One region of the Nocardiopsis sp. EMB25 genome, then DNA from elsewhere that is predicted to be linked to it. Evidence: riboswitches for the same ligand, from Rfam matches in the RefSeq annotation. Region 1 holds a riboswitch; each other region holds the start of a gene.

Region 1 (3,265 bases):
GTGGGCGGCCCGGGCGCCCTGTTCTGGATGTGGATCGTCGGCTTCTTCGGCATGGCGACCAAGTACAGCGAGGCGCTCCTGGGCGTCATGTTCCGCCGCACCGACGACAAGGGTGAGCAGAGCGGCGGACCGATGTTCTACCTCAAGTACGGTCTGCCGGGCGGGCTCGGTACCACGCTGGGCGTGGCCTTCGCGGTGTTCGGCGCGGTGGCGGCGTTCGGCATCGGCAACGGCACCCAGGCCAACGCCGTGTCGCAGCAGGTCACCAACATCACGCCGCTGGCGCCGTGGATGGTGGGCCTGATCCTGATGGTCCTCGCGGGCTCCGTCATCCTCGGCGGTATCAAGAGCATCGGCCGGGTGGCCTCCGCTCTGGTGCCCCTGATGATCGTCGCCTACATCGGTATCGCCCTGATCATCCTCATCGTGAACTGGGCGGGCATCCTTCCGGCGCTCCAGCTCGTGGTCACCGACGCGTTCACCGGCACGGCAGCGGGCGGCGGGTTCGCCGGAGCGGGTGTCATGCTCGCCATCCAGATGGGTTTCGCGCGCGGTATCTTCTCCAACGAGTCGGGCCTGGGCACCGGCGCCATCGCCGCCGCGGCGGCCAAGACCAGGCAGCCCGTCCGCCAGGCGATGGTCTCCATGACCCAGACCTTCATCGACACGATCATCGTGGTGACGATGACGTGCCTGGTCATCATCACCACCGGGGCCTGGCGGGGAGAGAACAGCCAGGACGGCTCACTGCTGACCACGGACGCCCTGACCCAGGGACTCGGGTCGATCAGCCCCGGACTGGCTCCGGTCGGCACCTACGTCGTGGCGATCGCCGTCGCGGTCTTCGCCTTCACCACCCTGCTCGGCTGGGCGTACTACGGCGAGCGGTGCGTGGAGTTCCTCGCCGGGCGCAAGCTCGTCCTCCCCTACCGTCTGGTGTTCATCGCCGTCATCTACGTCGGATCGGTCGCCGCGTTGGACCCGGTGTGGCTGTTCAGCGACATCGCCAACGGGCTCATGGCACTGCCCAACCTCATCGGGCTCCTGTTGCTGTCGCCGGTCGTCGTGGCCGAGACCCGGAAGTTCTTCGCCCACCCCGACTGGAAGAACCCGGACGCCGTCATGGACGACGTGAGCAAGGGCAGGTAGGACCGGCTCTTCCGGGGAACACGACGAGGGGGCCGCGCCCAGGCGCGGCCCCCTTGCCGTGTGTCATGGTGCTCGCCGCCACCAGGGGTGACTGTGCTCGCTACCACCAGGGGTGGAAGTGGTGCACCGGGCCCTGGCCGCCACCCGCGTCGACCTCGTCGGCGCGGCGGATCGCCTCCGTCAGGTACGCCTTGGCGTCGGCGATCGCGGTGGCGGCGTCGGGTCGCCGCGGCAGGAGCGCGGCGATCGACGAGGACAGGGTGCAGCCCGTGCCGTGTGTGTTGCGCGTGGCCATCCGCCGGGCCCGGAACTCGACGGGCTCGGCGTCCCGGGAGACGAGGACGTCGACGCTCTCCTCCCCAGCCAGGTGGCCGCCCTTGAGCAGGACCCGGCGCGGTCCCAGCTCCAGCAGCCGCCCGGCCTGGGCGCGCATCGTCGCCAGGTCGGCGGCCTCGGGCTCGCCCAGCAGGTCCGCTGCCTCGGGGAGGTTCGGGGTGATCAGGTCCGCGTGTGGCAGCAGCAGCGTGCGCAGCGCCTTGACCGCCGAGGACTCCAACAGCCGGTCACCGCTCTTGGCGACCATCACCGGGTCCACCACGACGTTCGGCAGTTCGTGGCGCACGATCGCGTCCGCCACCGCCTCGGTGATCTCGGCGGTGGCGAGCATCCCGACCTTGACCGCATGGACGGTGGCGTCGGTGAAGAGCGTGTCCATCTGCTGGGTCACGAAGTCCACCGGGACGCCGTGGACACCGGTCACCCCCCGCGTGGACTGCGCGGTCAGGGCGGTGATGACGGTCATCCCGTAGGTGCCGTGCGCGGAGAACGCCTTGAGGTCGGCCTGGATCCCCGCGCCGCCGCTGGGGTCGCTTCCGGCGATGGACACGATGTTGTACGCGCTCATGGGCGTCCCTTCGCTAGTACTAACTAGGGCAGGTTCGACGGGTCTGTTCTCAGCCGGGGGCTCCCCGGCACCCCGCGCCGTCGGGGCGTCATCGCCCCGGACGTGGAATGGTGCGTCCCGACCCTAGTGGACCGGGGCGGAGTGGTGCTGGTGGGTGGTCCCGGTCCGGGCCTTCTTGCGGTGCTCGTAGACGACGGCGGCCACGACGATGAGGAACCCGACCACCATGAGGGTCACGGTCAGCGGGATCTCGGTCATCGGGAGGATCTCGCGCTCCTCGGTCTGCCACGGCCACAGGGCGCGCAGCGAACCGGCCATGAGGCCGGTCAGGACGACGAGGGTGATGTGGTGGAAGTTCTCCAGGAGGAACTGGAGGAGCTTCACGAACAGGGACAGGCCGGTGATCGCGCCCAGGGCGAAGGCGCCGATGTAGACGAGGTCGAGGCCGGCCACCGCGTCCTTGGTGGGTACGTACAGGCCGACGGTGACCAGGATGAACGAACCCGACACCCCGGGCAGGACGAGGGCGCAGACGGCCACGGAGGCGACGAGGAAGACGACCGCCGGGTGGACGGGCAGGTTCGCGCCGGGCAGCCCCGTCAGTGAGAAGGCCACGGCGGCGAAGACCAGAGCGACGAGGTAGTGCCAGGCCTTCCAGGGCTTGCCCGAGCCGGAGTAGGGAACCCACAGGGAGGCGAGCACCAGTCCGAAGAAGACGGCGTGGGCGTACTGGGTGTGCTCCTCGACCAGCGGCGCGATGAGGAGCAGGGCCAGGATGAGCGCGACGGGCATGCCGACGAGCGCCGGGACGAGTACGCTCCAGTTCACGAGGCGGAACTGCTCCTGGGCGCGTTCCTTGCCCCGGCCGCGCGGGACGTCGGTGACGTAGCGCTTGATACCGCTGACCATGTGGCCGGCGCCGCCGATCAGGTCGTCGTACAGGCCGACGATGAGCGCGACCGTGCCGCCGCTGATCCCGGGCAGGGCCTCTGAGGTGCCCACGGCCCCGCCGCGCACCGCGTTGAAGATGAAGGAGCCTACTGACTTGGCCATCTGAGTTGTGGGGCGCGGGCCCGGAAACTCCGGGAGGGGGCGCGCCGTCCTCCGTCCTAGTGGTGTCACCGTACCCACCCTCGACCGGGTGACGGTGGCGTGAAGGGATTGTCTCGCGGGGTCCTGGACCCGACCGTCGCCCGGTCCGACGTGCTGATC
Region 2 (3,265 bases), 2.6 Mb from region 1:
GCCCGCCGAGGGTGCCCGCCCCGCAGTGGGGCGAAGGCCCGGGGAGAACACCGCTACGCGCGGGCGGCCAGCCGGGCACGCAGCTCGGCGGCGGCCGCCCTGGGGTCCTCCGCCTCCGTGATCGCACGGACGACCACGACCCGGCGGGCCCCGGCCTCCAGCACACGGTCGATGTTGGACAGGTCGATGCCGCCGATGGCGAACCACGGCTTGTCGGTGTCCAGGGCCGCGACCCGCTCGACGAGTTCCAGTCCGGCGGCGGGCCGTCCCGGCTTGGTCGGGGTGGCCCAGGTCGGGCCGACGCAGAAGTAGTCGCTACCGAGTTCGGCCGCGGAGGCGGACGCGGCCTCGATGTCGTTGTTGGAGCGGCCGATGATCGGGTCCGCCCCGATGATGTCCCGGGCCATGGGGACGGGCAGGTCACGCTGGCCCAGGTGCAGGATGTCGGCGCGTACGGCGCGGGCGATGTCGGCGCGGTCGTTGACGGCGAGCAGGGCGCCGTGCCGCTCGCAGGCCTCCCGCAGCACCTCCAGGGCCGCGATCTCCTCGCGGGCCTCCAGGTCCTTGTCGCGGAGCTGGATGATGTCCACGCCCCCGGCGAGGGCGGCGTCGGCGAACTCGGCGAGATCACCGCGCTCGCGCCGGGCGTCGGTGCACAGGTACAGAAGGGATGCGTCCAGGTGCTTGCGCAGGCTGGTTCCGTGGCTGGTCCTCACGTTGCCACCCTAGGGCCTGTGCCGTGGGTCACCCAAGGGGAGACCCACGGCGGCGTGCCCCGGGTCCGTCCGCGGCACGGTGGCCCGCCGGGGTCGCCGTTCGCCCGACGGACGGGCCGGAGCGAGGCGAGGGCCCGGGGAAGGGCGGCTCAGAAGGCCAAGCCCTGGGCCCGACGGCGGACCTCGGTGCCCCGGTTCTCGCGCATCGCCTGGATCGGGGTCCCCGGCAGGGACTCGTCGGGCGTGAACAGCCAGCGCAGGGCCTCCTCGGTGGAGAAGCCCGCGTCGCTGAGCAGCACCAGGGTGCCCGGCAGCCCCTTGACGAGGTCGTCACCGTCGAGGAACGCGGCCGGGATGGACAGTTCGCCGGAGCGGACCACGCCCATCATGCGGTTCTCCCGGATCAGCTGCTTGATCCGGTTCGGGCTCACGCCCAGCGGCGCCGCCGCCTCCCTGAGGGTCAGCCACTCGCCGACCAGAGCGTCGATGTCGGGTTCGTGTTGTGTCACACCACCAATCTGCCACATCGGCGAAGGGGGGCGGACACCCTCGTGGGGCGGGGCCCCGAGCCTCCGGGGAGATCCCCGTCACCACCTCCCGGACCGGGGTCATCTAGGATGAACGCGGAAGTGAACGTCCCGCGGGAGCCGGGTGGACCCGGCTGAGAGGGAGGCTGGTCCGGCCTCCGACCGCACGAACCTGATCCGGGTCATACCGGCGAAGGGAGTGGAACCCGGCGCCATGCGCATTTCGAACGAACCCCGCCCCGCGACGAGTCGTCCTACCAATGTCGGTGACCGGGTGGTGGTGGTCGGCGGGGGCCTCATCGGGCGGGTCACCGCCTGGCGCGCCGCCCAACGCGGGCTGTCCGTCACCCTGGTCGAACCCGACCCCGTCGACGAACCGCGGCGTGCCCGGGCCTCCTCCGTGGTCGCGGCGGGCATGCTCACACCCACCACCGAGGCGGTGTTCGGGGAGGAGCGGCTCGTGGAGCTCGGTGTCCGCTCCGCGGGACTGTACGCCGACTTCGTGGCCGAGCTGGAGGAGGTCAGCGGCGTTTCGGTGGGCCACCGCACCACCGGCACGCTCCTGGTCGCCTTCGACCGGGACGACCTGGCCGTCCTCGACGACCTCCACGGTCTGCAGAAGCGCATCGGCGCCACCGGTGAGCGGCTGACCAGCCGCGAGTGCCGACGCCTGGAACCCATGCTCGCCCCGTCCGTACGGGGCGGCCTGCTCGCCCCCGACGACCACTCGGTGGACCCCCGTCTGCTGCTGCGCGCCCTGGCCGTGGCGGGTGAACGGGCGGGTGTGGTCGAGGTGGCCGACCGGGTCGAGGGGGTCGACCGCGCCACCGGCGGCGCCCGGCTGGGCGTGCGTCTGGCGGGAGGCGGTGTGCTGCCCACCGACCAGGTGGTCCTGGCCGCGGGCTGCTGGAACGAGCGGATCGCGCTCCCCGAACCGGTGGTGCCGCACCTGCGCCCGGTCAAGGGCCAGTTGCTGCGGATGCGCCCGCCCGCCGGTGAACCGCCGCTCGTCTCCCGTACGGTCCGTGGCCTGGTCCGGGGCTTCCCCGTCTACTTCGTGCCCCGGGAGGACGGCGAGGTCGTCGTCGGCGCCACCCAGGAGGAGCTGGGGTATGACACCGCGCTGACCGCCGGAGGGCTCTGGCAGGTCCTGCGCGACGCGCGCGAACTCGTCCCGGGGGTGACCGAACTGGAGATCACCGAGACCTGCGTCGGCCTGCGCCCGGGTTCACCCGACAACGAACCGCTCCTGGGTCCCACCCGGATTCCCGGGGTGCATCTGGCGGGCGGGCACCACCGGCACGGCGTTCTGTTGACGCCGGTCACCGGTGAGGCCATGGGCGAGGCCCTCACCAGCGGCACCCTGCCGGAGTACGCCCGCCCCTTCGCCGCCGACCGCGGGCTGGGCGGCGACCACACGAGCACGTGGGAGAAGCAGTGGAACTGATCATCAACGGCGACCGGCGCGAGGTCACCGAGGGCACCACCGTCGGCGCCGTCGTGCGCGACCTGACCGTGACCGGGGACGGCGAGGTCCCCGGCGGCATCGCGGTGGCCGTCAACGACGAGGTCGTGCGACGGACCGCCTGGGCGGACACGCGCCTGGACACCGGAGACCGTGTGGACGTCCTGACCGCCGTGCAGGGAGGCTGACCATGACCGACATCCTCGACGACCCGCTGGTGATCGCCGGCACCTCCTTCGGGTCCCGACTCATCACCGGCACCGGGGGCGCCCCGTCGCTGGAGGTGCTGGAGGAGGCGCTCGTCACCTCGGGGACCGAGCTGACCACCGTGGCGATGCGCCGCGTCGCTCCCGGCACGCGGGGGTCGGTGTGGGACGTCCTGACCCGCAACAAGATCCGGCCCCTGCCGAACACGGCGGGCTGCTTCACCGCCGCCGACGCGGTGCGCACCGCCAGGCTCGGCCGGGAGGCCCTGGGCACCGACTGGGTGAAGTTGGAGGTCGTCGCGGACGAGCACACGCTCCTGCCCGACCCCGTGGAGCTGCTGGACGCGGCGG
Region 3 (3,265 bases), 6.0 Mb from region 1:
GCCCGCGCTCCTCCGTCGGACACGCGCACGCGCGTGTCGGTCAGGTGCCGCAGCAGCAGTTCGTCGTGGGTGGCCATGACCACGGCCCGCCCCTCGGTTCGCAGGACCCCCAACAGCTCCACCAGCTCCGTCCACGTCCGGGTGTCCTGGCCGAAGGTCGGTTCGTCCAGGGCCAGGACGTCCGGGGCGTGCGCGGGCCCGGAACTGAGCGCGGTGGCCACCGACAGGCGGCGCTTCTCACCTCCGGAGAGCGTGTAGGGGTGCACGTCGGCGAGCCTGGTCAGGCGCAGCCGTTCCAGCAGCTCGTCGACCCACGCGTCGGCCGCGCCCCGCTCCATGCCCGCCCGCAGCGGAGCGAACAGCAGCTCCTCGCGGACCGTGGGCGTGACGAACTGGTCCTCGGCGTGCTGGAAGACCGTACCCACGTGCCGGGCCAGGCGGCGGGCGGGCCAGCGCCGCAGCGGGCGCCGGTCGGCCTCGGCCAACGGCCCGCGCGGGAGCACCTCGCCGCGGTACGGCCTGCCCAGTCCCGCGAGCATCATCAGCAGAGTCGACTTGCCCGCCCCGTTGGGCCCGGTCAACGCGGTGGCGGTCCCGGCCGCCACGGGCAGATCGACCCCCGACAGCACCGTGCGCGGCGACGCCGACCGCGCCCCCAACTCGACGGGGGTGCGCGCGGCGACGCCGACCGCCTCCAGGAGGGGGGAGCCCCCGGCCCCCGGGGACACGTCCGGTTCGGGTTCGCGCCCGGGGATCCACACACCCTGGGCGGCCAGGGAACGGCCGTGCTCGGCGAAGACCGCTCCGGGCGCGCCGTCCGCGATCACCCCGCCGCCCGGTTCCAGGACGACGACCCGGTCCACCAGGTCCACGACGTCGGCCACCCGGTGCTCGACCAGGACGAGCGTCGCCTCGGTCTCGGCCAGGAGCCGCTGGAGGACACCGCGGACCAGTGCGGCGCCGTCGGGGTCGAGGTTGGCGGTGGGCTCGTCCAGGAGCAGCAGACGCGGGCGCACGGCCAGGGCCCCGGCGATGACCAGGCGCTGCTTCTCGCCTCCGGACAGGGCGCCGGTCGAGTGGCGGCGCCCGTACGGGAAGCCGACCTCGGCGAGGGCGCCGTCGACGCGCGGCCAGATCAGGCCGGGCTCCGTGCCGAGGTTCTCCAGGCCGAAGGCGACGTCGTCCCCGGCCCGCGCCATCACCAGCTGGGTCTCGGGGTCCTGGCTGACCAGTCCGACCAGGCCGCGACGCCGGTCGGCGGGCTCACCGTCCACCAGGAGGGCGCCCTCCTGGTCGCCGCTGATGGCACTGTCGGGTCCGGTCAGCCCGGCGAGGGAGTGCAGCAGGGTCGACTTGCCCGCGCCGGAGGCGCCGAGCAGGAGGACGCGTTCACCGGGTTCGATGGTCAGGTCGACACCGCGCAGGGCGTGGGTGTCGCGTCCGGAGTGCTGCCAGCCCCAGCCGGAGAGCTCGACGCGCGCGCCGGGCCCTCCGCCGGGGCGGAGGCGCTCACCCATCCCGGTCAGCCCTTGGCCGACGGGAAGGGGGCCAGCGCGCCGGTCCTGGCGAGCGCGGTGGTGATCAGTCGGGCGCCGACACCGGCGATGACGGCGGCGCTGACGATGACGATGGCGCCGTAGGCGAGCTTGAACTCGATCGGCCAGGCGACGTTGTAGGTGATGTTGTCGCGGATGGCGGGGGAGATCCCGGCGACGGCGGCGGCGAGCACGGCCACGCCCATGCCCCAACGGCGGTAGCCGAAGGCCAGGAAGACCAGTTCGGGCAGGATGCCCTGGAGGGCGCCGTCGAGGATGACCATGATCCCCCACTGGGTGCCCAGCACGGCCGAGACGGAGGCCGCGGCGATCGAGGTGAGGAGGGCGGCGCCGGGCCTGCGGATGATGAGGCCGCCCAGGACGCCGGAGATCAGCCACATGCCGTAGACGACCGCCTGCCCGGGCGGGAAGCCCACGAACAGCGGGGTCGTGACCGTCCACACGATGTTCCACAGCCAGAAGACGACGCCGATCGCGACGCCGATGACGGCCGCGACCACGATGTCGACCGTCCGCCAGCCGCGGATCCCGCCGACGATGTTCTCCTTGTACCCGGTCGCGCCGGTGTCGGTGCTCATTCCTGTCCCTTCGTCGGGTGACGAGGGGCATGCGGCCAAGAGCGTCCCGGTGGTCGTGCGGCGCGCACCGTCAGACGTAGCCGGTGCGCGGGAGACACGCCACCGGTGACGGTTCCTACGACTTCCTTCGCTGGCACTACCCAGATCAGGTGTGTAAGGGTCTGCGGCGACGGTGCCGCACTCTCAGCGCTCATGCGCTCCCCTGTCGGTTATGCACCATTATGCGGCACATACTGCCTGGTAGTGACACGCACCACCCCGCGCGTACCGCCGGCCCTCCCGCACCGGGGAGCACCCGCCGCGTCAGGTGAACGCCCCGACCCCCGGTCGCCACCGCGTTCCCGCGTCCTCGGGCACCCGTGCCGCGCCCGGTGCGCCACGTGTCCGGGAACACCGCGGGCACGGACCTCACAGCCGTCCCAGGCCTCAACCGCCCGCGGATCCCCCGCTCCCCGTGTCGCCCTCGGCTTCCCCGGCACCACCGAGACCACCGGCGTCCTCCGGGGCGTCCTCGTCTCCCGCTTCGGTGGCGTCCCCGGTGCCACCCTGACCGTCCTCGGACGTCTCGGCTCCCCCGGCGTCTCCCGTTTCCCCGCTGTCCTCGGCGTCCTCGCCCTCCCCAGTGCCCTCCGAGGGATCAGCACCACCAGCACCCTCCTGGAACTCAGCGCCACCAGTGCCCTCCGGGATGTCAGCGTTTCCAACGCTCTCCGAGGGATCAGCACCACCAGCACTTTCCGGGGGCTCAGCGTTTCCAACGCTCTCCTGGGGCTCAGCGCCACCAGCGCTCCCCTGGAGATCAGCATCCCCGGGAGCCCTGCCATCGTCGGCGACCTCGCTCCCCTCGGCGGGCCCCGCACCACCGTCGCCCCCGTCGTCGGACGACTCGGCGTCCGGGTCACCGAACGCCTCGGGCGGGCCCGCGAACCCCTCCGCCGGGAGCGACGCCGTGGCCCCGCTCATCGTGTCCCGCCAGATCGGCCCGGGCACGGTCCCGCCGTAGACGATCCCGTAGTACCGGCCCCCGATGGTCACGTTCTGGAGCGGGTGGCGCTCACCGCCCCGCACGTCGCCGACCGCCACCGCCGCGGCCAGGTTCGGCGTGTACCCGGCGAACCACGCGTAGGCGGC

Evidence for each region. Region 1 has a riboswitch for thiamine pyrophosphate ahead of thiD (bifunctional hydroxymethylpyrimidine kinase/phosphomethylpyrimidine kinase). Riboswitches for the same ligand answer to the same signal wherever they lie in the genome.
Region 2: it holds a riboswitch for thiamine pyrophosphate, as region 1 does, so the genes downstream of both, thiO (glycine oxidase ThiO) here and thiD (bifunctional hydroxymethylpyrimidine kinase/phosphomethylpyrimidine kinase) in region 1, are expected to answer to the same signal.
Region 3: it holds a riboswitch for thiamine pyrophosphate, as region 1 does, so the genes downstream of both, KIK06_RS28645 (ECF transporter S component) here and thiD (bifunctional hydroxymethylpyrimidine kinase/phosphomethylpyrimidine kinase) in region 1, are expected to answer to the same signal.

What each region holds. Positions count from the first base shown of each region.
Region 1 is NZ_JAMTDN010000001.1:385,083-388,347, forward strand. It holds gene KIK06_RS01635 (alanine/glycine:cation symporter family protein) at 1-1,149, shown strand, start outside; gene thiD (bifunctional hydroxymethylpyrimidine kinase/phosphomethylpyrimidine kinase) at 1,250-2,053, opposite strand; TPP riboswitch at 2,042-2,138, opposite strand; gene KIK06_RS01645 (DUF368 domain-containing protein) at 2,177-3,106, opposite strand.
Region 2 is NZ_JAMTDN010000001.1:2,966,361-2,969,625, forward strand. It holds gene thiE (thiamine phosphate synthase) at 54-716, opposite strand; gene KIK06_RS12745 (Rv2175c family DNA-binding protein) at 866-1,243, opposite strand; TPP riboswitch at 1,347-1,459, shown strand; gene thiO (glycine oxidase ThiO) at 1,458-2,690, shown strand; gene thiS (sulfur carrier protein ThiS) at 2,681-2,896, shown strand; gene KIK06_RS12760 (thiazole synthase) at 2,899-3,265, shown strand, end outside.
Region 3 is NZ_JAMTDN010000001.1:6,433,800-6,437,064, reverse strand. It holds gene KIK06_RS28650 (ABC transporter ATP-binding protein) at 1-1,517, opposite strand, end outside; gene KIK06_RS28645 (ECF transporter S component) at 1,523-2,134, opposite strand; TPP riboswitch at 2,240-2,348, opposite strand; gene KIK06_RS28640 (transglycosylase domain-containing protein) at 2,561-3,265, opposite strand, start outside.